Regions from separate parts of the Agarivorans aestuarii genome, predicted to be linked through region 1. Evidence: predicted binding sites of a transcription regulator. Region 1 holds the regulator's gene; each other region holds the start of a gene.
What was found. The regulator sigma-54, encoded in region 1, starts transcription at its own class of promoters, with help from an activator protein. The targets are predictions, from matches to a motif close to GTTGGCACGNNNNTNGNNT.
Positions count from the first base shown of each region.

Region 1 (8,235 bases):
GCACTGCTTAATATTGGTATCGAAGTCGCCATTATTACCGGCCGCCAATCTAATATTGTGCAGCATCGTATGCAGGCTTTAGGCATTACTCGCATTTATCAAGGTCAACAAGACAAACTGGTGGCCTACCAACAAATGCTGGAGCAACTGTCATTACGCCCTGAAGAAGTCGCCTATATTGGCGATGACGTGGTAGACACTCCAGTGATGCGCGCCTGTGGTTTAGGTGTGGCAGTACAAGACGCCCATCCATTGTGTAAACAAAGCGCCCACTTTATTACCCAAACCCGCGGCGGCTTTGGCGCGGTGCGAGAGCTTTGTGATTTACTATTACAAGCCAAAGGCGAGTTGGATAATGCTCAAGGTATGAGCGTATGAATCGCCCCACTTGGTTTTTTGCTAGCCTATTTGTGCTGGCCTTGGTGCTGTGGCAACTCAGCCCCTCAGAAACAGAGCAGTTAAGTGCCAAGCGTGAAGCGAGCAAACCAAACTTTGTTGCAGAAAAACTCTACAGCGTAAGCTTTGGCGAGAACGGTAGCCCACGCTATCGTATCTACGCTGAGGAAATGGAGTTTTTTGAACAACTTAAGCACACTACTTTTGCTCAACCCAAGATCCTAGTGTACCCAGATCCTAGCCAACCTGTATGGCAAATTGTGGCCGATCACGCTACAGTACAGCAGCAGCAAAACGTCATTTTAAATGACAATGTAGTAATTAAAAATTTGAGTCGAGGCGAGTATGTTCGCGACTTAATAACCGAAAGATTGGAGATCGATCTGCAAACAGAAACCATGAGCAGCGATCAACCTGTTACCGTATATGGCCCTTCATACGAACTGTATGGGGTTGGCATGGACGGTGATTTAGCCAACGAAATAGTGACTTTATTAGATGATATCGAAGCGGTTTACCACAATCCACAAGAGTAAGTTAGCCCTTGCCGCTAGCTTGTTTATGCTTTCTTGGGGTTCACAAGCACTAGAAGACGACTTCAATAAACAAATTATTGTTGATGCTGACCGTCAACAGGTCAACATCAAAGAAAACCGAGTAACTTTTTATAATAATGTAGTGGTTACTCAAGGTTCGATAAAAATGCATGCCGAAGAACTGAGTGTTATTGGCAGTGAAGAAAAAGGTAGTGAAGTGATGATCGCCAAAGGCGAGCCTGCTACTTTTTATCAGTTACTTGATAGTGGCAAACCAATCGAAGCAGAGGCTAACGAAGTGCGTTACGACTTAAAAACCCAAACGCTAACACTCACTACCAATGCCCAACTCAAACAAGAAGAGAGCTTGGTAAAAGGTAACATGATCAAATACAGCATCAATAAACAAGAAATGGTGGCACAAGGTGACGAAAATAGCCGTGTAACCACCATTTTCCAGCCTCAGCAGCTTGAAGAGCTTACGCCCAAGGAAGACCAGCAATAATGAGTACCCTAATTGCTGAAAACTTAGCTAAGGCCTACAAAGGTCGCAAGGTAGTCAAAAACGTAAGTTTAAATGTAGAAACAGGCAAAATTGTCGGTTTACTGGGGCCAAATGGTGCCGGTAAAACCACCACTTTCTATATGGTGGTGGGTTTAGTGCCACGCGACCAGGGTCGAATTCTCATCGACGATGATGATATATCTAGCACAGCGATGCACACTCGCGCACGTAAAGGCATTGGCTACCTTCCACAGGAAGCCTCTATTTTCCGCCGTTTATCGGTTGAGAAGAACATCCTTGCGGTGTTAGAAACCCGTAAAGACTTAGATAAAGAGCAGCAGATAGGTGCACTAGATGACCTATTAGAAGAGTTTCATATTGGTCATATTCGTAAAAATCTCGGCATGAGCTTGTCGGGCGGTGAACGTCGAAGAGTCGAGATTGCCCGTGCGCTCGCGGCTGCGCCTAAGTTTATTTTGCTTGACGAACCCTTCGCTGGGGTAGATCCTATTTCTGTTATCGATATTAAAAAGATCATTGAACACCTACGTGATCGCGGTCTAGGTGTACTCATTACCGACCACAATGTTAGAGAAACTCTCGATGTTTGTGAGCATGCCTATATCGTTAGCCAAGGCGAATTGATAGCCTCAGGAAAACCAAAAGAAATTCTTGAAAACGAGCATGTGAAACGAGTTTATCTCGGTGAGCAATTCAAGCTATAGTTAAAGTAGTAAGTTTTCAAAAAGACAATAAGAAGAAGGAACAGCGGTAGTTAATGAAAGCATCTTTGCAGTTGCGTCTTGGTCAGCAGTTAACCATGACCCCCCAGTTACAACAGGCCATTCGCTTACTCCAGCTTTCAACGCTGGATTTGCAGCAAGAGATTCAAGAGGCTCTGGAAAGTAACCCTCTACTTGAGGCGGATGAGTCTCACGCGAGTGATGGTGACGCAACTGACGCGAAATCAGCCAATGAGAAATCTACCGAAGCTGAATCCACAGCGGATATAGACAATAGTCAAATTGAAGCTGGCGATGCCATTAACCAAGAAACCGTCTCCGATGACCTACCGGTTGATTCCACTTGGGATGATATCTACAGCGCCAGTTCAGCCCCAGCTAGCTCTTCTAGCGGCGCGGTGAGCGATGACAACGACATGGTGTTTCAAGGCGAAACTGTCGACTCACTACAAGACCACTTATTGTGGCAAATGCAACTCACGCCATTTAGTGAAGTGGACCAAGCCATTGCCTTAGCCATCATTGATGCTGTCGACGCATCAGGTTACCTCACTCAAGATTGTGAGCAACTACTCGAAGGCCTACGTTCAAGCGCCAATAACGACTTAGACGTAGAGCTAGATGAAGTAGAAGCGGTACTAAAACGCATTCAGCACTTTGACCCTGTTGGCATTGCCGCCCGCTCCCTGCAAGAATGCCTACTAATTCAACTAAGTCGCTTTGCCGAAGATACCCCATGGTTAGTTGAAGCCAAAGATGTAGTATCAAACCACATTGATGTTTTGGCCAATCGTGACTTTCGCTTACTGGCCCGTAAAACCAAGCTTAAAGAAGATCAATTGCGCGAAGTTATGCGCTTGATTCATACCTTAGAGCCGCGCCCAGGCAATGCAGTAGAGCCTAATCAAGCACAATATGTGATTCCCGATGTATCGGTAGTCAAGCGACAAGGCCGTTGGGTAGTTGAACTCAACCCAGATGCAATGCCTAAACTACGGGTAAACTCTCACTATGCTTCATTAAGTAAAACCTCTAATGCCACCGATACCCAGTTTATCCGTAGCCATTTACAAGAAGCCAAGTGGTTTATTAAAAGTATTGAAAGCCGTAACGAAACCCTACTAAAAGTATCCAACTGCATTGTTCACCACCAACAAGCATTTTTTGAATATGGCGAAGAAGCCATGAAACCAATGGTATTGAACGATGTTGCCGAAGCCGTAGAAATGCATGAATCGACCATTTCTCGGGTAACCACCCAAAAATTCATGCATACACCTCGCGGCATCTTCGAGCTTAAATATTTCTTTTCTAGCCATGTGGCTACCGATGGTGGTGGTGAATGCTCATCAACAGCCATTCGTGCATTAATTAAGAAACTGGTAGCTGCCGAAAATACCAGTAAACCACTTAGCGATAGCAAAATTGCTGATATTTTGGCAGATCAGGGGATCAAGGTGGCAAGACGTACGATTGCTAAATATCGTGAGTCTTTAGCAATTCCACCTTCTAACCAACGTAAGAGCCTTATCTAAGGCCAATAAAAGGGGAAGATATCTATGCAAATTAACCTTACTGGACACCACGTAGAAATAACTGAGTCTTTGAAAGAATATGTCCACACCAAGTTTGCCAAACTCACCCGACGATTCGATCAGATTAACAATGTTCACGTCATTTTAAACGTAGAAAAACTGAACCAAATTGCTGAAGCAACATTGCACCTTAACGGCGGCGAATTATTTGCAACCTCTGAGCATTCTGACATGTATGCCGCCATCGACAGTCTGATTGACAAGCTTGACCGCCAAGTCATCAAACATAAAGAAAAACTCAACAAACGTTAATCACCCCAATGCAACTAAATAAAGTACTTAGCTTGAACTGCACTCTCAGTGCAGTTCAATGCTCTTCAAAAAAGCGCGCCCTAGAAATAGTCAGCGAATTGGCTGCTAAACAGCTTGATACCACCACCCAATGCATTTTCGAAAGCTTGTTAAGTCGAGAAAAAATGGGCAGTACTGGTATTGGCCAAGGCATCGCTATTCCTCACGGTCGTATCGATAACCAACATCAAGCCACTGCGGTTTTCTTACGCTGCGATCCACCCATTTCTTTCGATGCTATTGATAATAAACCAGTAGATTTGGTTTTTGCGCTACTGGTTCCCGAAGATCAATGTAAGCAGCATCTTAATACTCTTGCTCAAGTAGCTGAAAAACTTAACGATAAGCAGGTATGTAAACAACTTCGTTGCGCACAAAGTGATGACGAATTGTACGACATCATGGTAGCCTAATACTCTAATCAGCCTTAGGGATTATCATGGAACTGATCATCGTTAGTGGGCGCTCGGGTTCAGGAAAAACCGTCGCCTTAAGAGTATTAGAAGATCTTGGCTACTACTGCGTCGATAATTTGCCAGTAGTACTATGGCAATCGCTCATCGATAACTTAACAAAGACCTATAGCAAAGTTGCTATTAGTATCGATATTCGTAACCTCCCTGATGAACTTTCTCCAGTTGGGCAGCTCATTCGAGATGCCAGTCCCGATGTGAACTTACTGAGCATCTTTTTGGATGCAAAAGACGAAGCGCTGATCCGCCGTTACAGTGAAACACGCCGAGTTCACCCACTTAGTCGAAGCGACTTATCCTTAGCTGAAGCTATAGAATCAGAGACCGAGCTATTAGCGCCTATTTCTAGAAATGCAGATTTACGCATCGATACCTCACGTTTATCGGTGCACGAGCTAAGTGGCTTGATTCGCTCGCGGGTTACCGGCGATCAGCAACAACAGTTGATTTTGGTCTTTGAGTCTTTTGGCTTTAAGAATGGCGTGCCTAACGATGCCGACTACATGTTTGATGCGCGTTTTTTGCCTAACCCCCATTGGCAAGAGGAATTGCGCCCACTTACTGGCTTAGACAAAGCAGTGCAAGAGTATTTGTCTGCGCAGCCTTTAGTTAATCAATATGTCGAGCAAATCAGTCAACTATTAGAATCTTGGTTGCCCCATTTGGAAGCCAATAACCGCGCCTACTTAACCATTGCCATTGGCTGTACTGGCGGGCAGCATCGTTCGGTGTATGTCGCTGAGCAACTGGCTAGCCATTTTAGCTCTCAACGTAAGGTTCAGCGACGCCATCGCACCTTGGAGCATCGCCTTGAAGCTCACTAGACAAGTTATTGTAAAGAACAAGCTAGGCTTGCACGCTCGCCCGGCTACAAAGTTAGTTGAACTGGCGCAACAGTTTGACGCTGAACTCACCATCATTGATGGCGAGAAAACCGCTTCTGCGGCCAGCGTGATGGGCCTGCTAGTATTAGCCAGCGCTCAAGGGAGCACCTTAACCATTGAGTCGGAAGGAGCCGACGCAGAGGCTGCATTAGATGCGGTACAAGCTTTGGTGGAAGCCAACTTCAACGAAGAATAAATCAATACGCAACAAAGCCGAGCTACAATTAGCGAGCGGTACATGCCAACAAAATAATAGGGATCGCTTATGCCAGAAGAGATGGAGTTAAACCCTAATCAGCACAAACGCTTACAGGAGCTAAATCAAGCTCTAGAGAGTGGAATGTTCGTGCATGTTAGGCGCATGCTTCATCAAATGCCTCCCTGTGACGTGGCGCTATTGCTTGAATCCAGTCCACCAGCAGGGCGTAAAGTACTTTGGCAACTTACCGATCCAGAACAGCAAGGTGAAATCCTCGAAGAGCTCAATGAAGATGTGATGGAGGGAGTACTTCAGTTAATGGCACCAGAAACCTTGGCGGCAGCAACAGAAGGCATGGACACCGACGACATCGCTTACGTACTGCGAAGCCTGCCCGACAGTGTTTACCAAGAAGTACTTGAGCAAATGGATGGCCAAGACCGGCATCGGGTAGAAGCCGCTCTGGCTTACCCAGAAGACACTGCCGGCAGTATCATGAATACTGATACCATTACTTTACGCGCTGATGTAAGCATAGATGTGGTATTACGCTATTTACGCTTGCGTGGTGAACTCCCCGAAGCTACCGATGCTCTGTATGTCGTCGATGAAGATGACCTGCTGCTCGGCGATATTCCTTTATCTACCCTGCTTACGGTAAACCCTAATGTAAACGTGCGCGAAGTGATGGACGGCAATGCCGAAACCATTCATGTAGCAATGGATGAAAATGACGTTGCCGCATTATTTGAGCGACATGACTGGATCTCTGCGCCAGTAGTGGATGAACAAGGCCGACTATTAGGGCGAATAACCATCGATGATGTAGTAGATATCATTCGAGAGAATGCTGAACACAGCATGATGGGTATGGCCGGCATGGACGACGATGAAGATACCTTTGCACCGGTAGTAAAAAGTACCCAACGCCGCACTTTTTGGCTGGCGGTCAATCTGTGTGCGGCATTGGTCGCAGCATCCATCAGCAATATGTTTGAAGCGACCCTTGAGCAATTAGCCACTTTAGCGATTTTAATGACCATTGTACCGAGCATGGGCGGCATTGCCGGCAATCAAACCTTAGCGTTGGTGATTCGAGGCTTAGCCGTAGGGCATATTGGTGAAGGTAACTCGCGCTGGCTAATTGGTAAAGAAGCCGCTATTGGCATGCTCAATGGGGTTATTTGGGCAACGGTAATAGCCTTGGTCGTCACCCTGTGGAAAGGCGATTGGACCCTAGGTGTGATAATCGCTGGCGCGATGTTTATTAACATGTCCTTAGCGGGTTTAGCTGGGGTAACCATTCCGCTACTCATGAAGAAATTCAAGATAGACCCCGCGCTAGCTGGCGGTATGGCTCTGACAACAGTGACCGACGTTATGGGTTTATTTTCGTTCCTAGGCATGGCGACGCTTGTGCTTGCCTAAGGTTTCGGTCTCTATTTTAAATTGAGCGTATAAAACTTAGCCCGAGACCTTGCTCGGGCTATAGGTTGAACAGCTAAGGCCTTAGCTGCCGGCAACTTTCATCGATGAGATAAGCACCGAGCCCGATTGAATCGCACTTTCTTTATCAAAATCGTCAGCAATTGCCACAATATTGCTAAACATCTCTTGTAAGGAACTAGCCACGGTAATTTCGTGCACCGGGAAGGCAATTTCACCATTTTCTACCCAGTAACCAGCTGCGCCACGAGAGTAATCACCGGTAACTGTATTTACCCCTTGTCCCATCATTTCTGTCACTAACAAGCCAGTGCCCATTTGCTTGAGTAGCTCTGCGCGACTTATTCCACTGTGCTTAACCTTCCAATTATGGATACCACCTGCGTGACCGGTACTTTGCATACCTAACTTACGGGCCGAATAACTGGTCAGTAAATAAGTCTCTAACTTACCATCAGCGATAATATGTTTAGCGGTTGGTGCAACTCCTTCACTATCAAATGGGGTGCTCGACAGGCCTTTCTTTATAAACGGGTCTTCGTAAATCGACAACCAACTTGGAAACAATTGCTTGCCTAAGCTATCTAACAAAAACGATGAGCGGCGGTACAAGTTGCCACCACTAATAGCCCCGACTAAATGACCAAACAGCCCACTGGCCACATCTTGGTCAAATACCACCGGTACTTCACAGGTAGATATCTTCTGGCTGTTTAAACGCCCTAAAGTCTTTTGCTGCGCCTTGGTAGCTATGGTTTCAATATTGTCTAGGTCGGCGAAGTCACGTGCCACGCTATAGGCATAGTCACGTTGCATCTCTTTTTCACCGGCAATTAGCATGCAACTAATGCTGTGACGACTAGTTGGATAACCGGCAACAAAACCATGACTATTACCATAAACCTTTACACCGTAATGGCTGTTTATATTGGCACCGTCACTGGCTTTGATTTGTGGGTTACGCAAAGCAATGTCTTCACACTGCTTGGCCACATCGATAAAGTAATCCGGCTCTAATGGATGAGGATGAAATAGCTCTAGATCAGGAATGTCACTAGCTAAAAGCGCTTTATCTGCGATGCCTGCCGCAGAGTCCTTAGAAGTATATTGAGAAATATCGTAGGCGGCTTTAACTGCGTTTTTAATCGCTTCAGGGCTTAAATCAGA
Region 1 is NZ_AP023033.1:748,638-756,872, reverse strand. It holds gene kdsC (3-deoxy-manno-octulosonate-8-phosphatase KdsC) at 1-378, shown strand, start outside; gene lptC (LPS export ABC transporter periplasmic protein LptC) at 375-932, shown strand; gene lptA (lipopolysaccharide transport periplasmic protein LptA) at 958-1,437, shown strand; gene lptB (LPS export ABC transporter ATP-binding protein) at 1,437-2,162, shown strand; gene K5609_RS03525 (RNA polymerase factor sigma-54) at 2,216-3,715, shown strand; gene hpf (ribosome hibernation promoting factor) at 3,740-4,027, shown strand; gene ptsN (PTS IIA-like nitrogen regulatory protein PtsN) at 4,036-4,479, shown strand; gene rapZ (RNase adapter RapZ) at 4,506-5,363, shown strand; gene K5609_RS03505 (HPr family phosphocarrier protein) at 5,350-5,619, shown strand; gene mgtE (magnesium transporter) at 5,689-7,050, shown strand; gene pmbA (metalloprotease PmbA) at 7,132-8,235, opposite strand, start outside.

Region 2 (8,235 bases), 2.1 Mb from region 1:
GATAAGCCTTGAGCCTGCAAATGCTTAACTGTGCGAGGGTCGATGCCCTTAGGCTGAGTGCCAGCACTATAAGCCACAAAATGCTCTGCATAACGTTGGTTAACCAAGGCTTCGGCTAACTGCGAGCGAGCAGCATTTGCGGTACATAAAAACAATACAGATAACATTACAGTAACCAAATATACGTAAAAGCATATATACGATATTTCATATATTGTGGTTGCGCAAGCGATATTTCGAAAATCTAGTACTCAGTTTCATCTAATCAACGTCGATAGAAGGTGTTAATTGGGTATTTTGTCTAGCGGAAGGTCACTTTTAGCAACATAAAAGCCATCGAAGTAGTGAACTTAACGATGGCTTAAAGAGTGATGAATTGTCGGAATTAGTTGACTAAGAAGAGGCCAGATAAGCCCTGAACCGTAATGTTTTCACCATTAATTTCGAACGTAGATACAAGATCTGTTCGGTTGTAAATGGCATAGCCTTGTTCAAACTCTTTGTAGCTAACACCTTCCGATACTTCAATTTGCTCACCGATTGGTTTACCTAAATCGGTGTGAAAAACATCATAATACTGGTGTGAGTGAATACTTTGGTCGGGGTAGAGAATATAGCCATTGTCAGCAATCACTAGCGTCATTGCTGTAAATAACTCTGCTAGTTGTATATTCTCATCACTTAGGCGCTCTTCATAACCGCCGATATTCCAGGGTTCTACAGCAATGACTTTTAGGCCCGATAAGGCGGTATTCCAATAGCTGATTACTTCTTCAATTTCTTCGATTGAACTAGACCCATCTTCTTTATACGTTGGGTAGCGCGTATCTGTTGTTGATTTTGCTAACTCAAGGAATACGCCTGAGAGGTACTCGGCCGATGGATCGTTTATCGCCCAGTTAGTATTACCCATGATAATAAAGTCTTCGCCTACGGCCGCACGGATTTTTTGGGCAATCTCAACGCGAGCTTGCTGCACTTCTTCATCGGTGAAAAGGTCGTCTTCTGCTCCTGCCCAGCGTCCATCTGCACCGTTGTGCCACCAATCAAACAGTATGCCGTTACCACCATCGGCTTTGATGTTTGTCGCTTTCTCAACTAGCGAGCTATGTAGCTCGGGATCTAGAATGTTTAGGTTATAGGCTCGCGCCCATAGATCATCGCCTTCATGAGGTTGAAAAAGCTCATCCATGTAATAAGAAATATTAGGAGCTAATGTATTCCACTGTTCAAACCAATAGTTCCACATAGGCGCAACGATATAGAGGGTATTTGGGTCGGTTGTGTAGCGTTGTATTTGTTCAGCGCTCATGCCACTTAAAGGGCTAGCAACATCGGTTTTCCAGTTGCTATTCATACCGTGACTTTCGCGATTAACCCAAACCATTGCATAGGGTGTTTCAGTAGTATCACAATCCATCCAAAGTGTGTCTTGCCCACAGTTGCTGTTGGGGGCTTGATTGGCGCCCCAAGGTGAAAATACCGGAACGGTAGGCTTATTTTGAATTTTTTCAGCAGTAGTGTAGGTAGTTGTTGGGCTTGTTCCGCCATCACTTCCACCACCACATGCGGCTAAAAGTGCAGTGCTAATTAGCGCAAGTGTAAGGTGTTTCATTTATGTGTTTTCCTGATAATGAATAAAACTGTGATTAGTCTAGGTTTTCATTTTTTCAGCACATTAGGTGTTGTGTGTGAACTTATCAACTGCCTATGCATTAAAAATTAGCCAAATATATTGTTTTTAGTTGTGATTGATTTTGATTTGGTTTCTTTCATGTGTATTTTTGGCAAATTTGCTGACAATCTCGGCTGTTGTTTTACAAGGGATTTGCTAAGTTTTAAGAACTAGCCAAATTTGGCTAAGGCTGAAACAACATATCGGGTTTAAATGGGAAGGAGTTTTTATGTTAGGTGAAGATCATTCTTTGGCAAAAGAGTTTCCAGAGCTACTAGATAAAATTACTGCCTTAACTGGCAGCGATGAGAAGTTTGCCGCAGACACCAAACGCTACAATGCCTTAGATAAAGAAATTCGTGTATTGGAGCTGCGCGGCGGCCCGATAGATGACGAGGCAATGCACCAGCTAAAACATGATAGGGCAGAGCTTAAAGACTCCCTATATCATCGCCTTAAGTAGGTTTACTAGTATTCGTTAATAGTGCCATTGCTTGATTAGTTTAGTGAAGAGCCCCACCAAAGTAGTGGGGCTCTATGCGTTTCGCTGGTCATGTATCGCAAGCTCTCATTTATTCTGCTAAGCAGTAGCCCCGGATTAATTCTAAGTTTTCCTTCGTGTTCAGCCGCTTGCTTGGTTATATTAGCCAGCAAATAAGTAAGAGAATCAAACATGGCTAAAAAGTACTACGTGGTATGGCAAGGGCGAGACACCGGCATTTTTAACGATTGGCCCACTTGTAAGCGCAGCATTGATAAGTTTGCTGGCGCGCGTTATAAGTCTTTCCCCACTTTAGCTGAGGCTGAAGCTGCTTTTGGCGGTAAGGCCAGTGCTAGTGTAAAAGCCTCTGGTGCTGCGCCAGCGCGTAAAAGAGCGTCGGGGCAAACGGTTAAAACCTATACCGCTGCGGAGATCAATAAATTAGCCGCAGAAGTGAAAATTTATACCGACGGTGGCTGCGAGCCAAACCCAGGAGAGGCTGGCTCGGGCTTAGCTTTGTACCGCAATGAGCGTTTGGCCGAGCTTTGGTATGGCTTATATAACCCCATGGGCACTAACAATACCGCAGAGTTAAATGCCCTTAATCAAGCAATGATTATGGCCCAGCAAGAGCTGGCAAAAGGCTTACGAGTGGCGATTTTGTGTGACTCTAAATACTCCATTCAATGTATTACTCAATGGGCTGCAGGGTGGCAGAAGAAGGGGTGGAAGAAATCTGGTGGTGAGATTAAGAATCTGCAGTTGATTCAGGAAATGTTTGAACGCTACCAACAGCTTAAAGACAAACTGCAAATATTGCATGTAAATGGCCATGTTGGGGTAGAGGGCAACGAGCTAGCAGATCGGATGTCGATAGTGGCCATTGCCGAGAAAAAACAAGCTTTTGTTGCTTACAGCAAGGCCTTAAATATTTCCGCTATTTTAGCGCTACGGGCAGGTTAGTAAATGGAAAATCAAACCGCAGAAAATAGCCCAAGTGAACAGCGCTTAATAAAATTGTCTGATATGGCGAACGCTGCTCATTTAAGAATTCAGCAAGATTTTGCGCAAATCGATCCGGTTATCGGCATTAGTCGTAACATGCGTAAAAATGGCGTACCGGCTGATGTGATGACCATTGATTGCTTAAAAACCAGCAAGCGGATTATTGTGATTTTACATGATCAAAATCCAGAGCAAGTGCTGTATAAATTTGCTTTTAAAGAGCAAGACCCTGCGGGGGATTTTAGCCAAACCGCTTTTGCCGAGTTTAACCAACAAGTACTTTACGATTGGATAAAATCTTACTTTTCTCCAGCTGTAAACTAAGCATAGAAACCAGAGCTAAGGCTCTGGTGTTGTGTTTAATATCTTGTTAGCCATTGTTTTAAATAAGGCGGTTAGTTTAACAGCTTCTCCATTTAGCGCTTGCATCTGTTCGTTTAAGAATTGAGGTTTAAATAGCTACAAAGAGATGCTTGCCGCTATTTCAATAAAGCCCAATTTCGGGACGTGTTGCACCATGCTTGTGCGCTATTTTGTTTCAGCGCTCAAAATTCGGCTTTTTCTGCCAATTTATCGATTTTTTATACTCCTTAAGTAATAGGTTTTTGCGGGATTTTATTGGTTCGCCTTTTGCTTTGTATCTAAGCATAAATGCGGGCAATAAAAGCCCAGCAAAGAATAAGGTGAGGAGTTTACGTGGTGTCTCAACAATGGATTAAGACTACCTGCCCATATTGTGGAACGGGCTGTGGCGTTGAAGCAAAAGTAGCAAGTAATGGAGCGGTAGAAGTGCGCGGTGATGCGAGCCATCCGGCCAACCGAGGCTTGTTATGTTCTAAAGGCTCAGCGCTGGGTGAAACGGTGATTAAACAAGGCCGTTTAGAGCATGCATATATTAAAGGCCATCAAGAATCTTTAGATAAAGTATTAAGTTATGTTGCCTCTCGCTTCAGCCAAACCATTGCTGAACATGGCCCTGAATCGGTAGCTTTTTACGTTTCTGGGCAGCTATTGACCGAAGATTACTACGTAGCTAATAAGCTAATTAAAGGCTTTATTGGTTGCTCTAACATCGATTCGAATTCTCGTTTATGTATGTCTTCTGCGGTTGCTGGCCATAAACGCGCCTTTGGTGAAGATATTGTACCTGGTAGTTATGACGATTTAGAGCATGCCCAGCTGGTGACTTTAGTGGGTTCAAACCTGGCCTGGTGTCACCCCATTGTTTATCAACGCTTAAAGCGCGCTAAGCAAGCCAACCCCAACCTTAAAGTGGTAGTGATTGACCCACGTAGAACCGATAGCTGTGATATTGCAGATTTACACCTGCCACTAAACGGCGGTACCGATGTGGCGCTGTTCAATGGTTTATTGGCCTATTTAAGTGAACATGGAAAATTAGATAGCGATTACATCGCCAAGTTTACAGAAGGCTTTGAAGCAGCAGTGGCAAGCGCTGTAGAAGACGCTGGTGATCTAGCTGCCTTAGCCAAAACCTGTGGCTTAGAGCCTGAAGCGCTACTTCGTTTCTTCCAGTTGTTTGCTAATAACGAGCGCTGTGTGACAGTGTTCAGCCAGGGTGTAAATCAAAGTAGCCAAGGCGTAGATAAAGTTAATGCAATTATTAACAGCCATTTAGCTACAGGTAAGTTGGGTAAGCTTGGTGCTAGCGCATTTTCTATTACCGGTCAGCCTAATGCTATGGGTGGGCGCGAAGTGGGCGCTTTATCTAACCTATTAGCCGGCCACTTAGACTACAAACCCGAGCATTTAGAAGCCTTAGCGGGCTTTTGGAATACTTCCAACTTAAGCCAAAAGCCTGGCCACAAAGCCGTTGATTTATTTGATAAAGTTGCCAAAGGCGAGATTAAAGCTATTTGGATTATGGGCACGAACCCAGCGGTAAGTTTGCCTGAGTCTGCAAAAATACGCGAAGCGTTGTTGTCTTGCCCAATGGTAGTGGTGTCAGATTGTATTGCCGAAACCGATACAACCCGTTATGCCGATGTACTGTTACCGGCAGCTGGCTGGGGAGAGCGCGATGGCACAGTGACTAACTCGGAGCGAATGTTGTCTCGCCAGCGCGCCTTTGTAGAGGCGCAGGGTGATACTAAGCCTGATTGGTATTTATTAAGCCAAGTAGCGCAAAAAATGGGGTTTGCTGAAGCATTTTCTTACACCAGCTCTGCTGATATATTTAGTGAACACGCAGCGTTATCTGGCCTGTTAGCAGAAAGTGGTGAGCGCTTATTTAACATTAGTGAGTTGTCGGGCAAAGATCAGCAAGCCTTTGATGCGATTGAGCCGCAGCGTTGGCCTGTAAGTAAACAGGGTAGCGATAATCGTAGTTTGTTCAGTGATGGTCGTTTCTCTACCACCTCTGGTAAGGCACAACTTATTGCGGTGACTAACCAAGCAACTAAGCAAGTTACTAGCGATGCTTTTCCTTTGGTATTAAACACTGGCCGTATGCGAGATCAGTGGCACACCATGACACGCACCGGTTTGGCTGCACAGTTAAGCAGCCATAGCTCAGAGCCTTTGTTGGAAGTGAACCCACAAGATGCAGCTAACCAAGGTTTGTGTGATAACAGCATAGTGAGCTTATCTAGCAATGTTGGCCAGCTAAAAGTGCGAATTCAAGTAAGTGAAGGGCAAAAAGCCGGCCACGTATTTATGCCTATTCATTGGACCGAACAATATTCAAGTGATGGCTTAGTGAGCCAAGTGGTTGATAGCGCTGTGGATCCTCTTTCTGGTCAGCCTGAGTCAAAGTATACGCCAGTTAAATTGGCGGCTTGGGAATATGCCAGTGAGGCGGTTTTGCTTACAGCTAAGCCTTTAACTAAAGCGCAATGCCAAGCCTTACCTGCGGATTATTGGGTGAAACAAGGTTTGGCCGATGGCTTTTTATATCGTTTGGCAGATGGCTCTAGCCCTGTCGAATTAGCGGCCAAATTAAAGGGCTTTTTGCTGTCGCAAACCAAGCTGCAAAGTTTAGACTTTGCCGACCCTATCAAACAGAACTTCCGCAGCGCTTTGGTGATTGAGGGCGAGCTGTTCTCTAGCTTTAGCGTGGCGGCTAAGGGCGAGCTTAATGCAAGCTCTTGGTTGGAGTCATTGTTGCAGCAACCTATGTCTGACAGCATTCGACGCGGTGTGTTAGCTGGCACCAGCCCAGCGCCTGATCTCGGTAAAATAGTCTGCTCTTGTCATCAGGTTCGTGAACTAACCATTAGCGATGTGATTAGCGAACACGCTTGTGAGACAGCAGAACAAGTTGGCACGCATTGTAAAGCGGGAACCAATTGTGGATCTTGTGTTCCTGAGATAAAACGAATGATTAAAACTGTAACCATAGAGTAGTTAAGGTTTTCATGGCGTAGTTTGTGCATTCATCTAGTGATTAATTTTTAGCTATGCGCTGGTAGTATATATATGGACAACAAATGCTTTGACTAAGAACCCTTCAAAAGTGGTGAGCTTAAATCAAGCTTTATTGGCAGCTAAGCGGACACAACTCAACCCGCTTAGCTACTTTCCACATTATCAACCGATTGTTTACTTACCCACTGGTGAAATTGCTGGCTACGAAGCTTTGGCGCGTCGAAATAACCCCGCTGGAGATGCTATTAGTGCTGGCGAGTTGTTTGCTAATCATCAGTACTCTTTGAGCAACCGTCGCCAAGTAGACCGTTATGTTAGGCAGCAAGCTTTAGAGCAATTTGCTCAATCTCAGCAAGAAGGCTTTCTTACCTTAAACATTGTGCCCGACTGGGTCGACATGTTAGCTGATGACATCTGCACTCCCACCATTTCGATGATCGAAAAAATCGGCATTGACCCTAGCAGAGTAGTGATGGAAATCACCGAAGCCAGTGGCAATATCGACAATTTGCAGCGGGTGGTGAAAGAGTATCACCAAGCTGGCTTAAAAGTAGCGATCGACGACTTTGGCGCTGGCGCTTCGCAAATTGATCGAATTATCGCTCTTGAGCCAGACATCATTAAGTTAGATATGCGATTGTTTAAAGACGCCACCAAAGGAGGCTTGCCCGCCGATGTGGTGTTGTCTATTTCTGAACTGGTACAGCGCGCCGGCTGTGAACTGATCTGTGAAGGTGTAGAAACCGAGCAAGAGTTTCACTTTGGTGTGGAGTGTGGTGCGCGTTATATGCAGGGCTGGTTGTTTTATAAAGCTGAGAGGGAGTTTCTATCAGCCCAATCTAGCCAAGCCAAAGTTAAAACTCTGTTAGCCAGTTATTTAAAGCGCAAGAGTCAGCGCTCTTTAGCGACGGTAAAACACAATGTTTCGGTTAAAACCACGGTATTGGCACTTAAGCATCAATTGCAAAATGGCGGTAATGCCTTAAGTCTGGAACAGCAGTTAACGAGTGTGGGCATACTGCGATACTTTTTGTGTCGCATTGATGGTACTCAGGTCTCCCCAAATTTTGAAGTGACCGGCTTAGGTATCGAAGAAGATGACAATTTTGTCGGCTTTAACTGGAGCTTTCGACCTTACTTTCACGCCTTAATTGCCTTGGATTCGGTAAAGCCACAACAACTCATTTTGTCGAAAATTTATCGCGACTCCAGTAGTAAAGAAATGTGTAAAACCTTTAGTACCTACCTAACCAAAGACTTGGTGTTGTTAATAGACTGTAAGGTCGCAGACGATACTTTGTTGGTGGAATAATGGGCTAGCAAGCTAGCCCCTCTCGAATTAACTTAGCATTTCACAAGAGACCAAAATAACGCCGCCGGCCGATACGGTAAAACGGCGCTTATCTTCGGTTTCATCATAGCCAATTACAGTGCCATCTGGCACTACGCAGTCTTCCGCAATAATTGCCTTACGGATTTTACAGTTTTTGCCAATACTGCAACCATTAAGCGCGATAACTTGATCAAGCTCCGAGTGCTCTTCTACCCGCACATCTAAAGACAACAATGAACGATTCACTTTAGCGCCCGATACAATGGTGCCTGCTGAAAGCAAGGAGTCGGTAGCATAGCCTCTGCGGTCCTCTTCATTAAACACAAACTTAGCGCCGGGGCGCTGCTTTTGGTC
Region 2 is NZ_AP023033.1:3,326,198-3,334,432, reverse strand. It holds gene K5609_RS15505 (metalloregulator ArsR/SmtB family transcription factor) at 1-167, opposite strand, end outside; gene K5609_RS15500 (putative glycoside hydrolase family 15 protein) at 386-1,615, opposite strand; gene K5609_RS15495 (HP1242/YdcH family protein) at 1,905-2,138, shown strand; gene K5609_RS15490 (ribonuclease H family protein) at 2,349-3,119, shown strand; gene K5609_RS15485 (hypothetical protein) at 3,123-3,485, shown strand; gene K5609_RS15480 (nitrate reductase) at 3,861-6,527, shown strand; gene K5609_RS15475 (EAL domain-containing protein) at 6,616-7,860, shown strand; gene glgC (glucose-1-phosphate adenylyltransferase) at 7,888-8,235, opposite strand, start outside.
Region 2: K5609_RS15480 (nitrate reductase) is a predicted target of sigma-54. The motif match lies at 3,779-3,797, and genes of this name have one in related genera.

Region 3 (8,235 bases), 280 kb from region 1:
GCGTTGGCCGAGCAATGCAAAAGCCTTGGCTATTCTTATTTTCTGTCCACTCCCAGTAGCTTAGACGAGTCTAGTTATGTGTATCGTAAGCCCGGTTTAGCGCTGGCTAGCAAGTATCCACTGCGCAGTGTAGCCCTTTATAATCCTGCCCATTTAGAAATCTTTAGTCGCGCGCCCTTAGTTGCAAAAGTTAAGTTGCCAGAGATTGGTTGGATTAAAACCTACGTGGTGCACCTTAAATCTAAGCGGCCTATCTTAGATGAAGATCTAGTAGGTGATCCGAGTGACATCGATGAATACATGGGCCGTTGGCAGTCTGATACTTTGCGAGCTAAAGAAGTAAGTTTATTGATGCAGGATATTTTGAGTTGTCGTAATCATACACTTGAAGCGGTTATGGTGATGGGGGATTTTAATGATGACTTATCCCAGGGGGCGCTAAGCCATATATTTGATCTTCCTTTAGCCCAACACGATGAGGTTGAGCAAGTCTGGCGGATGCATGACAGCTTTGCACTGAGTCAAACTAATCAGCTGCGCGCAGCTACTCACTATTGGGGCGGGCAGGGCAGTGTACTCGATTACATTTTGTTATCAGGTGAGTTCTCAAGCGATTATCAGCAGCAAATGGCCGAAGTGGTGGCTTTCCACTGTTTCGACCGCCACCTTACTCACGCTGATTATGCACTAGATAGCCAAGCCAGCGACCATGCAGCTGTGATGATTGAGCTTAAAGCGTGGGCTTAACGCTCTAGTCGATAAGGTTCGAATAACTGCTGTAAGTTAACTTTGGCGTTTAGGCGGCTCGCCAACAAGTACATTCCGCCAGCTTTGCGATGGATTAGCAATACAGCTAAGAATGGGGCCGGTAACTTGGTGCATAGCCAAGCCTCTGAGCATGGTCATGCAGCTGTGATGATTGAGCTTAAAGCGTGGGCTTAATGCTCTAGTCGATAAGGTTCGAATAACTGCTGTAAGTTTACTTTGGCGTTTAGTCGGCTCGCCAACAAGTACATTCCGCCTATTTTTCGGTGAATCAGTAAAACATCAATGGGTGGGGTGTGCCAGTAGTCATGCTCATAACTAAGCGCCATGCCTGCTTCACGTAACTCTTTAGCTAAAGGTGAAGATGCAAAGTCATAGGTCCCCGAGTGCTTGAGAGGTTGTATTACCAACGCTAACATGCTGTGAAGTGTGGCTATTTGGCGTTCGGTACTGTCTGGTTTTACAAAGCCTAGCTGCTCAAGTGCCGCTAAGTCGAGAGTAAAAGGTTCAGCCAAAGCGCGACTTAAAAGTTTGCGATAGCCCTGGCTGATGTGTGGCGGGATTTGCCGCGTAGCGCCAAAGTCTAACAATACAATTTTGTTGGATTGCGCCGAGTAAAGGTAGTTAGCAAAATTGGGATCGGTTTGCATTAAGCCAAAGTCAAATAACTCCATCATCAACAAACTAAACAGCTTATGCATTACCTCGTCACGTAGCGCCTGAGGTTGCTGTTGTAGCTGGTCTATGGCTTCACCCTCATGATGGCTCATGGTAAGAATGTTGCTGGTGCTTAAGTGGCTAAATAATTCGGGTATTTCAAACTCAGCATGATTGGCTAATTTAGTTTGATACTGGCGTAGGTACTCAGCTTCTTGTAGGTAATCGGCTTCTTGGTGAAGTTGTAACTTGGCATCTTGAAGGATGTGTTGATAATCAAATTGCTTAGGTAATACCCCGCTAATATTTAGTAGGCTAACTACATTATCCACGTCGCTGTCGATACTGCCTTTAACCCCGGGGTACTGAATTTTAATGGCTACTCGTTGTTGTTTATCGAGGTAGGCGCTATGTACTTGACCAATCGACGCAGCGGCAATCGGTTGCAAAGAAAACTGCTGAAATTGCTGTTGCCAGTTGTCTCCCCATTCATTAAGCAGTACTTGGCTAAGCTGACCAATTGGCATGGGGTCGGCATCAGCGCGCAAGCGTGCCAGTAACTCACTCACTTCTTTAGGCAACATGTCTCCAGCATCCATCGACATTAACTGACCAACCTTCATGGCCGCGCCACGAAGTTTGGCCAGCTGGTCGGCCACCCGTTTTACATTGTTGGGGGTAAGTAGTATTTCATTTAGTTTTGGGCGTTTACCTGCTGCTAATTGGGCGGCGCCTTCTGCTAGCATACCTCCTGCTACACGCGAGGTTAAAGACCCAAGCTTGGTCAATCGGGCTAGCCGAGAGCTTGGCACTTTAGAGGCTTTGTTGTTATCTGAGTGGCTGATAATGCTTTATCCCTAACGGTAGGTTTCTGCTTAAGTTTACGTCGAAAAGGTGTTTATGGATCTATATCTACCGTTTTGATTTCACGTTGTTACTTAGCTGCATTTTCAATTTGCTAATCAATATATGTTTTTTAAGTTGTTATTATTCAATGTCTTATTCTGATTTTTCTAACTTGGCTCGCTGCTTGCGTTATCACAGTTAAATGGTGTTATTTGCAATTTGCAAGAGAGGCTTTATGAGAATCCTATTGATGTTTTTATGTTGCTTACCTTTGATAAGCCAAGCCGGAATTATCAGCAACGGCAGTTTTGAGCAGAATGATGTTCGCTATGGCGGATGGAGCTACTTTTCAAGTGCTGATGTAGAAGGCTGGCAGGGACACAATATCGAAATTTGGGATAACTTGTTCAATATTCAAGCGGCGCATGGGCAACAATTTATAGAGCTAAACGCACACTGTTCTGGGCAGGGCGCCAAAGCTTGCCAAGCCGGAAACTACCATATCTACCAAGATTTTGTTACCGAGCCAGGCGCGCAATATCGCTTTGGTTTGGCCTATCGTGCACGTACTAACAAAGCAGAGGCATTTTCCGTGAGCATTCAAGACAGCAGTGGTAATCAGGTATTTGCACAGCTTATCGATGACCATGATGCATCGACTTGGCAAAGCTTTTCCGGTGACTTTGTAGCGACAGACTCAACATCAAGACTTCGTTTCGATTCAATGATAAATGGTTCTTTGGGTAACCTAATCGACAACGTTTACGTAGAAGCGATTCCTGTGAGTGGCTTTAGTGCGGCGGTTTTTTCAGTATCAGAACCAGTGACGATTGTATTGCTCATTTTTGCGCTGGCCTTGCTGATTGTGACCAAAAAAACCAAAGAGTATTAATCAAGGTTTGGCTAGAACGTTGTCTTGCGGCGAACCTCAGCGTTCAGCAAACTAATAAAAAGGGGAGGCTAGTGCCTCCCCTTTTTTTCCTTATTAGATTGCTAACGCTTTAAGTAGGCTTGCAATAGTTCGCCACCGCTTGCGGCATTTAGCGGTTTGAAAATAAACCCTTGAATGCCTTGTGCTTGGCAGGCGTCAACTACGCTGCTGTCGGTGACCGAAGAAAGCATCACGATTGGCGTTTGCTTATCAAACTGGCGCATTTGGCTTAGCGCTTTATCGCCATTTAAGCGGTTCATTACCACATCCATAAACACAAACTCTGGTTTGTGTTCTGTTAATGCTGCAACAGCACTATCGCCGTCATCGGCTTCGATAACATTGTTGTAGCCTATTCCGGCAAGAATACGTTTCATGGCTTTGCGAATTAAAGGACTGTCATCCACTGTCATGATCAGTGCATCTTTAGCCAAGGTTTCTCCACTAGCTGGTGGAGCAACAATGCAGGCGTCTGAGTTAAACACAGCTTCTTGGTAATCGTTTTGCTGATTAAGCTCGCGAACTAGCAGGTTGAAATAGTAACGACCAACGCCTTCTATATGCACCGGTACTGTCACAATTTCTTGTACGCCTTCTAAATAGCGGCTCATGTCGGCTAAATCGAGAGCCACGTGCGGGCTGGCAAACTCAAAACCTAAGTTGTGTTTTTGCAGAATATGAGTAGCCCGACCCACAATGGTGTTGCCCCATTCTTCTAGCGCTGCTACTAGATCCTCATCTAGCGTAGCGCTGCTGCTTGCTTCTCCCACTAAAGACTGTTGTACAGCTTGGCCAATAGCTACAGCTGTTTCCTGATAGTGGTGCATTAACACCACGCCATCTAGCTGGCCCTGCATATCAGAACAAACGGCATAACCTTTAAAACGAAAATCTTCCACTTTATCAATAAATGGTTCATCGGCACGGCCGTCTAGACCGGTCATTAGCTTAAGGCTCTGTAAAGATTCTTGGATGAAAGGATGAAGAATTATTTTGTGAATGGTTTCTACTGTCATAATTTTCCTTTTAAATAGACTCAAGCTGAATTTGGTTTACTCTTCCTAGAGTATTTGTCATATCTTTGATAGCGCGAACCACTCTAGGCAAGAACTTATAGCGATTCAAGCAAACTGATCAAATGTGCGATCCCTGACCAGTAATGGCGAGGATCGAGTTAATGGAATACAACACAGATTAAGGAATATCCATGCCACACTGCGTAATTGAATGTCCGGCTGATTTAGCCCGCATAGTAAATTTTGATGTATTGGTGGAAGCGGTACACGACGCGGCCGATGCCAGTGGGCTGTTTTCTGCGGGTGATGTAAAGGCCCGCTTGGTTTTAGCTAACCATTACCGGGTTGGCGGGAAGCGAGCGCCTTATGTGCATACCGAGGTGCAACTTTTAAGTGGTCGTAGTGAGTTACAAAAGAAAGCTTTAGCCAACGATATTGCTCGTGCAGTATGTGAGTTACTACCAAGGGTTGAAATGATCTCGGTAGAAGTGCGTGATATCGCGGTTCAAGCTTATGCTAACCGTGCCAGCTTAAATACCTTGAGTGAGGCGGTATAAACATCACAGCTTAGAACATCTAAAAGCAAAGTTCTGGCCTTGTGCCAGGCTTTTGATTAGGCTGAATATTCGGCAGCATTGGCTGTGAGTTGTTACTTTTATAGTAGGAGCGAAATGCTAAAGCCTAAACAACATTCAAATCTTGAATTAGCCTTAGCTCGAGAGAATGCTACTAGTGCTAAAGCTAGCTATAGCACTGGCATTCAACGCTTTTCTGCTGATGCCAATCAAGCGAGTCAGATTCAGCAAGATTGTTTAGCCATAGAAGAGCCACTGCAGCTTAGCTTGCAATGGTTTTGTCAGCGTCACCAGCAATATCAGCAACGCCCACTTAGCCTTACCATGCGCACCCCCGGCAATGATGTGGCATTAGCCTTAGGTTTTCTGCAAAGCCAAAATATTATTGAGTCGCTTAGCGATGTGCAGGATATTCGATTCGCTCCAGGCGCAACGACCAAGCAACCCTATGATTACAACCACTTAGAGCTAGATCTTGCTCGGCATGTTCAGTTTGACTGGGCCGGGCTAGAGCGCAATTTTGCTAGCTATTCAAGCTGCGGCTTGTGTGGTGCCAGTTCGCTTAAAGCCTTGGCTTTGCGCCAGCCCGCCCAGCTAGATATTAGCGAAGGCTGGTTAGCTGAATCTGTTATTTATCAGTTACCTAATTTGTTGCAAGAACAACAAACCCTGTTTAAACAAAGCGGTGCGGTGCACGGCGCTGGGGTTTGGGCAAATGGCCAATACCTGAGTATTGCCGAAGATATTGGCCGACATAACGCCCTAGATAAAGTGCTAGGCCAGTTATTGTTAGCACCAAATCAGCTGACACGCAGTGTATTGGTATTAAGTGGCCGCGTGAGCTTTGAATTAATGCAAAAAGCGCTGGTGGCTAAACTGCCTGTGGTGGTCGCGGTTGGGGCACCGTCTAGCTTGGCTTTATCGGTAGCGAAACAATTTAATATCACCCTAATTGGCTTTACTAAAAACAGTCAATTTAATGTTTATCATGCCCCGTGGCGAATAAGTAAAGAAGGTGGAAGCTTGCATGAGTCATAAACCCTATCAAGGTGCAGCAGGTGGCTGGGCTGCCTTAGCGAGCACTGCTAAGCATTTGGTAAAAAGTGAGAACGTCGCTAAAAACCTTAAAAATTTACTCAATACCAATCAAGACCACGGCTTTGATTGTCCCGGCTGCGCCTGGGGTGAAAAGGGGCACAAAGCCACTTTTCGCTTTTGCGAAAATGGCGCTAAGGCAGTTAACTGGGAAGCTTCTTCGAAGCGAGTTGACGCCAGCTTTTTTGCTCAGCATTCGGTGCAGTGGTTGGCCAAGCAAAGCGATTATTTTTTAGAATACCAAGGGCGCCTAGCCGAGCCAGTGGTTTTTACTCCGGGCAGTGACCATTATCAAGCCATCTCGTGGGATGATGCCTTTAAGTTGATAGCCGAGCACCTACATCAGTTAGTCAGCCCCGACCAAGCCGAATTCTATACCTCTGGGCGAGCTAGTAACGAAGCGGCATTTTTATATCAGTTGTTTGTACGCCGTTATGGCACCAATAATTTTCCTGATTGTTCCAATATGTGCCACGAAGCCAGTGGTCATGCACTTACTGCCAGTATTGGTATCGGCAAGGGCACGGTTACCATTGAAGACTTTGAGCTGGCCGACGCTATCTTTTTGTTTGGGCAAAACCCCGGTACTAATCATCCTAGAATGCTCGAAACCTTGGCTCACGCCACGCAACGTGGTGCAAAAGTGGTGGCCTTTAATAATCTTAAAGAGCGCGGCTTAGAGCGCTTTGCCAATCCTCAAAAGCCGGCAGAAATGCTGGGTGGAGCTGCCAGCCCAACAACGAGTCACTATTTTACGCCAAAACTTGGCGGCGATATGGCGGCGGTTCGTGGCATAGTAAAAATACTGTTGGAACGTCATCAACAAGCTTTACGCCATGGTGATAGCGTGTTTAACCAAGCGTTTATTGAACAGCACTCGCAAGGCCTAGAGGCCTATTTGATTGACGTTGAGCAAAGCTCATGGCAGCACATCGAGCAGCAATCAGGGTTGAGTAAAGCGCAGTTAGAAAGTGTTGCCGATATTTATCAGCAATCGGAGCGGGTGATTATTGCCTGGGCCATGGGAATTACCCAGCATAAACACTCGGTGGCAACAATAAACGAAATCACCAACTTGCAGTTATTGTTTGGCCAAATCGGTAAAGAGGGGGCTGGTGTTTGTCCGGTGCGTGGTCATTCAAATGTGCAAGGTGACCGGACCATGGGCATTAACGAAAAACCTAACGCAGCATTTCTGAAAAGTATTGAAGATGTGTTTGGCTTCGCCCCGCCAAGTAAACCTGGCCACAACGTTGTGCAGGCCATTGAGGCAATGTTGAAGGGTCAAAGTAAGGTATTTATTGGTTTGGGTGGCAACTTGGTAGCTGCTGCCCCCGACACGACTTTAAGTGAGCAGGCTTTGGCCAATTGTGATCTTACCGTAAGCATTGCTACCAAGCTTAATCGCACCCATGTTACACCGGGCAAATACTCGCTTATTCTGCCCTGTCTTGGAAGAACCGATGTAGACATACAAGCCGGCGGGCCCCAGCAAGTCACTGTAGAAGATTCTTTCTCTATGGTACATGCCTCAGCCGGTTTAGTGGATGAGAGCGCCGATAATATGCGCTCTGAGCCAGCAATTATTGCTGGTATTGCCAATGCGGTATTAGGCACATCGCCTATCGACTGGCTAGCTTGTGTGCAAGACTATGACAAGATCCGCGACTATATCGAGCAAACCATTCCAGGATTTGAGCACTTTAATCAACGAATACAGCAGCCAGGTGGTTTTTACCTAGGCAACAGTGCGCGGCGCAGAGAGTGGAATACCGCGACAGCCAAAGCCCAGTTTATTAGTCATCCTCTACCAGATGATGTTTTACCCGCCGAAGTGCGTGCATTAAGTGAAGACCAAGTATTGGTGTTGCAAACCTTGCGGTCGCATGACCAATACAACACCACCATTTATGGTTTTGAAGACCGTTATCGTGGCATTTATAACGAACGTAAAGTACTACTGATTAATCCTAAAGACATTCAAGCTTTAGGTTTTACAGAAGGCGCATTGGTGGATATAGAAACGCTCTGGCCCGATACAGTAGAGCGTAAGGTGAGTGGCTTTAAGTTGATTGCCTATGATATTCCTCAGGGCAATGCGGCGGCTTATTTTCCCGAGGCAAACCCTTTGGTACCGCTAGCTAGCAAAGGTGATTTTAGTGATACGCCAACCTCTAAGTCGGTGGCCATTGTGCTAAGTGCATCTAATCAATCTTCAATTGATACTAGGCCAGCTTAAGACTCGGCCAGCAACTTAGGGGCTTGCTCAGCGCTAATTAGTTGTTCAACTTGGTCAATAGGCAAGGGTTTAGCAAAGTAGTAGCCTTGCAGGTAATCTACTCCAAGGCTA
Region 3 is NZ_AP023033.1:1,028,981-1,037,215, forward strand. It holds gene K5609_RS04790 (endonuclease/exonuclease/phosphatase family protein) at 1-747, shown strand, start outside; gene K5609_RS04795 (ABC1 kinase family protein) at 939-2,168, opposite strand; gene K5609_RS04800 (DUF642 domain-containing protein) at 2,504-3,160, shown strand; gene K5609_RS04805 (response regulator) at 3,262-4,215, opposite strand; gene K5609_RS04810 (5-carboxymethyl-2-hydroxymuconate Delta-isomerase) at 4,407-4,772, shown strand; gene K5609_RS04815 (formate dehydrogenase accessory sulfurtransferase FdhD) at 4,887-5,828, shown strand; gene K5609_RS04820 (FdhF/YdeP family oxidoreductase) at 5,818-8,124, shown strand; gene K5609_RS04825 (putative bifunctional diguanylate cyclase/phosphodiesterase) at 8,121-8,235, opposite strand, start outside.
Region 3: K5609_RS04800 (DUF642 domain-containing protein) is a predicted target of sigma-54. The motif match lies at 2,440-2,458, and genes of this name have one in related genera.

Region 4 (8,235 bases), 540 kb from region 1:
ATCCAAAAACAGAGTGCCGCCATTAGCTTGTTCAAAGCGGCCATGACGGATGTTATTGGCTCCAGTAAATGCGCCTTTCTCGTGACCAAATAGCTCTGATTCAATCAAATCTTTTGGAATCGCTGCCATGTTTAACGCGATGAAGCTGCCGCTGGCACGTGGGCTGTGTTTATGTAAAGCGTGGGCGACTAGCTCTTTACCGGTACCCGATTGGCCATTAATGAGTACTGAAATGCTTGAGCGAGATAAGCGGCCAATGGCGCGAAACACTTCCTGCATGGCGGGTGCTTCACCAATGATTTCTGGCGCAGGTGAGCTAGGTTTGTTGTTTGCTTTATTACCTTTCTGCTCGCGAGAAACAGTGACTGCACGCTCGGTTAGGGCTACTGCTTCATCGATATCAAAGGGTTTAGGTAAATACTCAAACGCGCCGCGCTGGTAAGCGTTTACCGCGCTATCTAAGTCTGAGTGGGCGGTCATAATAATAACCGGCATCTCTGGAAAGTGGTTTTGTATTTTTTCTAATAAGCTCAAACCGTCCATGCCTGGCATGCGAATGTCTGAGATCACTACGTCTGGTTGCTCATAATCCAGCTGCTGAAGCATCATTTCACCATCGGCAAAACTTAAGCAGTCGTAACCCGCAGTTTTTAAAGCTTTTTCTAACACCCACCGAATGGAGCTGTCGTCATCAACGACCCATATTGTTGCTGCCATGTTAGTACTTCCTTAACGTCTGAGAGGAAGGTGAATGGTAAATTCGGTATGACCTGGCCAACTGGCACATTCAATCTTCCCTTTATGCTGATTTATCAAATTTTGCGCAATAGACAAACCTAAACCAGTTCCGCCTTCTCGGCCTGTTACCATAGGGTAGAACAGCGTGTCGAGTAGCTCGGTTGGAATGCCTGGTCCATTGTCGATAATTCTAATTTCTGCGGCGAGCTTAAAGCGCTGGCCGGCGATAGTAGCTTGATGTGCAGTGCGCGTAATAATGTTGATATTACCGCCATTTTCGCCAAGTGCTTGCACTGCATTTTGTACAATATTGAGAAATGCCTGCAGCAGCTGTTCATGATCCATTTCAAAGTCAGGAATACTTGGATCGTAGTCACGCTCAACACTAATGCCTTCGGGCAAATCAAGCTTAACTAGTTGTCTAACTTTCTCGAGTACTGAATGAACATTGTGCAGCTCATGTAAACCCGGTCGCTGTGGGCCAAGCAATCGGTCAACCAATTTTCTTAAGCGGTCAGCTTGCTCAATAATGATGCCAGTGAATTCTTTTAGCTCTGGATTCACCAACTCTTTTTCGAGTAATTGGGCTGCGCCTCGCAAACCGCCAAGCGGGTTTTTAATTTCGTGGGCCAAGCCACGCACCAATTCTTTGGCTGCTTGTTGTTGAGCATGTTGATAGAGCTCTTGGGATATTTTCTTTTGCTGGCCAATGGCACGCATTTCTAGCATCAATAAACTTCGATTTTGGATGCGTGTGGCTGATAGCTCTACCAGCGCATGGTGGCTATCAAAAACTAAGGTCACTTCATTGTCAGTGAAGCTTTGCCCAGAACGACATACAGTATCGAGTTTACCGAGATCCAGTGAGCTATGTTTCACTTGAGTCGCTAGCGGCTCATCAATAAGCCGCTTAGCACTTTGGCCGAGTAGTTGTTCTGCTGAGGCATTAACGTATTGAATCTTTAGTTCTGCATCAAGTAACACAATGGCGGTAACTTGATTTTCCAATACCAAGCGCTCTAGCCCAGAAATCTCTAACACTACTCTCTCCTGAATGATGCGCACCAACTTGGTGCCCTTGCACTGAGTTTAAGCTCAAAAAGCAGAGAGTGGCTAATTAGCCTCCCCCCGCTGCGGCCGCTCCAGCGCCAAATGCGTTAGCGCGGTGCAAGAATACGGTTATGGGCTTAGACGATGCAATTTCCTTGCCTGAATCATCAACTAGCTGCACCTGAATTGTATGAGCACCGCGATCAATGTTGGTGAGCTGGAAGCTACCCATTTTAGTGATTTGCCCCTGCGGTACGCCATCAAGCACCAATTTGTAGCCCATGCTGTTTAAGGGAAGTGGGGTAGAGCTGGCACTAATTGAGATTTTGCCTTCGTTATCACGAATAGTTTGCTCGTGGCTTGGGCTGGTAATGTTAACTTGATACTGAATGGGTTTTTGTTTCTTTTTCAGTGGGGTACGCGGTGTGACAATAGGGCCGTCGGTGGCTGGCGGAGCTACATCGACTTTTAGTTCAGTGGCGCCAACTTGAGGGCGGTCAGAGAAATGAGTCACGCCATTTTCATCCACCCATTGGTAAATTTTGTCAGCCGCTTGGACGCCAAAGATTGCGCCACTGATTAATAAAGCTATAGCAAACCATTTGCTCATTGATAATTCCTCCATTCAACTAGCTAAAGGTGGGCAAAAACGTATTGAAAAGCAATAAAAAAACCCGCTTTAAAGCGGGTTTTTTAAGCCGTGTAACGTTTTGTTTATACGCTGTAGTACAATTCAAACTCAACAGGGTGAGTTGTCATGTTGATGCGCTCAACGTCAGCAGATTTCAATGCGATGTAAGAATCGATGTAATCGTTGCTGAATACGCCGCCAGCTGTTAAGAAATCACGGTCTGCGTCTAGGCAAGCTAGTGCATTTTCAAGTGAAGTTGCCACTTGTGGGATTTCAGCTGCTTCTTCTGCAGGTAGGTCGTATAAATCCTTGTCCATAGCATCGCCAGGGTGGATTTTGTTTTTGATCCCGTCAAGGCCAGCCATCAACATTGCAGAGAATGCTAGGTAAGGGTTAGCTGTTGGGTCAGGGAAACGTACTTCAATACGACGCGCTTTAGGCGATGGTACTACTGGAATACGGATAGAAGCTGAACGGTTACGTGCTGAGTAAGCAAGCATAACAGGTGCTTCGAAACCAGGTACTAGACGCTTGTAAGAGTTAGTAGAAGCGTTAGCAAAAGCGTTAATTGCTTTAGCGTGCTTGATGATACCGCCAATGTAGAACAATGCAGTTTCAGATAGGCCGCCGTATAGGTCGCCAGCAAATAAGTTTTCGCCGTCTTTCCAAATTGATTGGTGAACGTGCATACCGCTACCGTTATCACCAACAACTGGCTTAGGCATAAAGGTTGCTGTTTTACCGTAAGCGTGAGCTACGTTGTGTACAACATACTTAAGAACCTGAGTTTCATCAGCTTTTTCAACGATAGAGTTGAATAAAGTTGCGATTTCGTTCTGACCAGCAGTTGCTACTTCGTGGTGGTGAGCTTCAACAGTTTGACCCATTTCTTCAAGAACTAGACACATTGCTGAGCGTAGGTCTTGTGAAGAGTCAACTGGAGCTACTGGGAAGTAACCGCCTTTAACGCCAGGACGGTGACCAGTGTTACCATCTTCGAAGTGTTTGTCTGAGTTCCAAGATGCTTCATCAGCATCAATTTTGTACATAGAACCTGACATGTCAGTTTTGTATTTAACATCGTCAAACAAGAAGAATTCTGGTTCTGGACCGAAATATGCTGCATCAGCAATACCAGTAGAACGCATGTACTCTTCAGCGCGCTTAGCTACAGAACGTGGGTCACGGTCGTAACCTTGCATTGTAGAAGGCTCAAGAATGTCACAACGAATGTTTAAAGTAACTTCTTCTGTGAATGGGTCTAATACAGCAGTAGCGGCGTCAGGCATCAATACCATGTCTGATTCGTTAATGCCTTTCCAACCTGAGATTGAAGAGCCATCAAACATTTTACCGTCTGAGAAGAAATCTTCGTCAACTTGGTGAGATGGAATAGATACGTGTTGCTCTTTACCTTTAGTATCAGTAAAGCGTAGGTCAACAAATTTAACTTCTTGCTCTTTAAGCAAAGCTAAAACTTCTGCAGACATGTTTTTAACCTCCAGTGTCATCAAAATTGATGGTTCAATCGATTTAATAGTTATTTATACGAATAATCGTGGTTGTGTTGCATCAAGCTAAAACTATGCCAACACATAAGGTGCTGATTTTAATGGCCAAAAAATGATAAGGCCTCAATTTAGTGCAGAGTGTTGCACTTAGTTGGTGCCATTATTGTCCATTTTGGTGCAGTGAGTTTTTGGCCCTAGCTATCATACCCTAATTGGGTAGCGGGAAAACCGTGATCAACTTAAAACTATGAGAATTTGCCGTTTATATGTACAATAGCCCACTTTTTGATTTTACCTCAATATATAAAGGGCTAAACGCCGTGCTAGATAAGTTAAGAAACATCGCCATTATTGCTCACGTCGACCACGGGAAAACCACCCTGGTAGACAAACTGTTGCAGCAATCAGGAACACTAACCACCCGTGGCGATGCTGAAGAGCGAGTCATGGACTCTAACGATATTGAAAAAGAGCGTGGTATTACTATTCTTGCGAAGAATACTGCGATCGAGTGGCAGGATTACCACATCAACATTGTTGATACTCCCGGACACGCCGACTTTGGCGGCGAAGTAGAACGTGTAATGTCTATGGCAGACTCTGTATTGCTATTGGTTGACGCACAAGAAGGTCCTATGCCACAAACACGCTTTGTAACTCAAAAAGCGTTTGCTCAAGGTTTAAAACCTATTCTGGTTATCAATAAAATCGACAAGCCCGGCGCTCGTCCTGATTGGGTTATGGATCAAGTTTTTGATTTGTTTGATAACCTAGGCGCAACTGATGATCAGCTAGACTTTAAGGTTGTGTATGCATCAGCCATTAATGGTTGGGCGACTATGGATTTAGACGAGCCATCAGACAACATGGAACCTTTATTCCAAGCGATTGTTGATAATGTTGCCCCTCCTGTAGCAGATCCAAGCGGCGATTTCCAAATGCAAATCTCTCAGCTTGATTACAACTCATACGTAGGTGTTATCGGTGTAGGCCGTATTACTCGCGGTAGTGTTGTGCCTAACCAACAAGTTACCGTAGTGGGAGCTGATGGTAAGACACGTAACGGTAAAGTTGGCCTAGTACTAAGTTACTTAGGTTTAGAGCGTCAAGAAACGCAAAAAGCTGAAGCCGGTAACATCATCGCGATCACTGGCTTAGGTGAGCTGAAAATCTCAGACACGGTGTGTGATACTAATAACGTTGAAGCTTTGACACCGCTTAGTGTTGACGAACCTACAGTTAACATGACTTTCCAAGTAAACAACTCTCCGTTTGCTGGTAAAGAAGGTAAATTTGTTACCTCTCGAAACATTCTTGAGCGTCTACAAAAAGAGATGGTTCATAACGTTGCTTTACGTGTTGAAGAGATGGACGATCCGGATAAATTCCGTGTATCTGGCCGTGGTGAGCTTCACCTTGGTATTCTTATCGAAAATATGCGCCGTGAAGGTTTCGAGCTTGCTGTATCACGTCCAGAAGTAATTCTGCGTACTGTTGATGGTAAGCTTGAAGAACCGTACGAAACAGTAACCATTGATGTTGAAGAAGCGCATCAGGGTAGTGTTATGGAGCAAATGGGCTTACGTAAGGGTGACCTTACAGATATGGCGCCAGATGGTAAAGGCCGTGTTCGCATGGACTTCTTGATGCCAAGCCGTGGTCTAATGGGCTTCCAAACTGAATTTATGACCTTAACTTCAGGGTCTGGTTTGATTTACCATACTTTTGAACGTTATGGCCCACATAAGGGCGGTACTATTGGTCAACGTCAAAACGGCGTACTGATCTCAAATGCTACCGGTAAAGCACTAACGTACTCTTTGTATAACCTACAAGATCGTGGTCGTTTGTTTACTCAACACGCCGACGAAGTATACGAAGGACAAATCGTGGGTATTCACAGCCGTGATAACGATCTAACAGTAAACTGTTTGAAAGGTAAACAGTTAACTAACGTACGTTCTTCAGGTACTGATGAAGCACAGGTACTAACACCACCGATTCTTATGACTCTTGAGCAAGCGCTAGAGTTCATTGATGATGACGAGCTAGTAGAAGTGACTCCTGAAAGCATTCGTATTCGTAAACGTTTGTTAACCGAAAACGAACGTAAGCGTGCTGGTCGTCCGCCTAAATCTTAATTTTGATTTAGCGTTAAAAGGCAGCCTAGGCTGCCTTTTTTATTGCCTAAAATTTAGCGGCAATGTCTAAATTTCTGTAAGCAAAGAACTTAGCTGGGTATTGCCTGCGAGTAGTGCCGGACTAGGTTGAACGGTTTGTTTTATTAGCTCGAACAAGGGCTGGTAAAGCATCGGTAAATGCTCTTGAAAGCGCTCTAGGGTAATATGGTAAGCCGCGCGAATGCCGTGATAATCAATATTAGGCCCAATCCGAGTCATCTTAATGCCAAACATAGACAGGCTGCGGGCAAGTTTTGGCTCAACCATCACGTAGGCGTGCTTTATCCCACATTGCTCGGCAACGATTGAAGCAGCTAAATATAAACTCATGGTGATATAGGGAAAGGTACGTAGCTCTTTTTGACTAAATTCGTTTAAGCCTGCTCCTGCTGGAGTCGCGCCATTTTTACGATCAATTTTTCGCCGGCGAAACTGGGTATCTAAGGCTACGCGAGAGACTTCGCAAATACTCTCTTTGGCAAAGTTTTCTGGGTGAAGCTCTTGATGGCTAATGGCGGATTTACAAGTATCTAGTAAGGGAATGCTTTGCTGCTTATTAGGGCTGACCATTCTTAGGCAACCAGCATCTAAGCCAGAGTTTAGGTGCTGCACTCGGCAGTAATGCGAGTAGCCGTCATAAACATCTCGCTCCATTTGTAGCTGATTACTTGGTTCAAATTGAAATTCTTCGCAATACACGCGGTGGCGCAATTGGTAGATCTTAGCTACTTCTTCATCATTGCTAGCAATACTGGCTTGGAAGTAACGTTGATAGCGTTGGGCGAGCTCGTCAGCTTGATGTTGTACTGAAAGTTGCTTGACTGAAGATGCAGACAACTGCAACTTACGAGGCGCCATGGTGCTGGGTTGTTGATTACTCACTGGAAAACCTAATTAATCCCTTAAATGTCTAGCAGTGCTAGTTAATCTCAATAATTACAATGCCATCAATTAGAGGTTTTTTAAGGGATTTAGTCACTTAAATTAGATACTTATTGTATGAAACTGTGCTCTAACTCATGTTGGTCACTGTGAAAACCTTATTCATGCTATCTGCGGAGTGGTCTTTTGGTATTGCATATACTGGTGCTTTGTCAGGTCGGTAGTTTGCTAAATGTTGAGGGGGAAGTTTAAACAGGATTTTAAGGTGGTGAATAAAGATTCATTATTAAACGAGAGTACCTAAGATTCTCTCGTTTAAATAGCCGCTAGGTTTAGTCCTGTGTTTGTGCTCTTTGGGCCGCAAGAGTTGCTGCTTGCACAGTAGTATGTGGTTGTGCTGTTTGTAATGCGTCAATAACTTCGAATTCAGTCATGGTTTTGTTGAAGTCGTAACGAGACACCTCTACTACGCCCATATCTTTACAAACTACTTGGTATTCAGGCAGTTCTTCTTGGTAAGTTATAGCAATACAGTCATCTGATTGTACGTATCCATTATCAAAACTCAGCTTTCCTAATAACGCGAAACTGGCGTGAGAGGTATACATATGGTTGTAGCCATCTCGAACTTGCTGGTCGTAGTTTTCAACTTTTTGAATTTTGCCATATACAGAGTTGATGTAAGCCGTTTCAGGTAACTCAAGCAACGAATCTACTTTAACAATGCGTCTTCCCAAAATCTCATCTTCAGAAGGACCGCTTTCTGAAGTGTAGCCATCTTCAGTCGGAATTTCTTTGTGATACCATAGGTATTCGCCTGCTAGGCTCAGAACATCGAACTGAAACTGACCATTGTTATAAAAGGTCAATATATGGGTTTCTTTTGACCAATCAGAGCGCCATAAGGAATTTGCTTCAAAGGTTTGTTTAATGCCACTTACAAAGTAATCTGAAAAATTAATGCTGTCGGCAGAAGGGGGCGGCGTTACATCACTTCCGTTACCGACAAAATTTCCCTCGTTATCAATCACTACATTGCCATTTACTTTTATTTCGCCATGTACATCAAGGCTAGCTGCATTTGCCGTTACTGAAAATAGCGCTGCAATGGTTGAGGCTAATACTACTGTTTTCATCCGTGTTTCCTATTTAATAACTAAGTCGCCTTTGACTGTAAGGCTTTGGCTTTCTTTCAATGACATTTCACCCACTACGGTGGTGCTGGTATCCTCGCGTAACACTA
Region 4 is NZ_AP023033.1:204,977-213,211, forward strand. It holds gene glnG (nitrogen regulation protein NR(I)) at 1-717, opposite strand, end outside; gene glnL (nitrogen regulation protein NR(II)) at 730-1,779, opposite strand; gene K5609_RS01025 (DUF4124 domain-containing protein) at 1,856-2,398, opposite strand; gene glnA (glutamate--ammonia ligase) at 2,503-3,909, opposite strand; gene typA (translational GTPase TypA) at 4,197-6,071, shown strand; gene K5609_RS01040 (PEP-CTERM/exosortase system-associated acyltransferase) at 6,138-6,992, opposite strand; gene K5609_RS01045 (hypothetical protein) at 7,325-8,128, opposite strand; gene K5609_RS01050 (hypothetical protein) at 8,138-8,235, opposite strand, start outside.
Region 4: glnA (glutamate--ammonia ligase) is a predicted target of sigma-54. The motif match lies at 3,994-4,012, and genes of this name have one in related genera.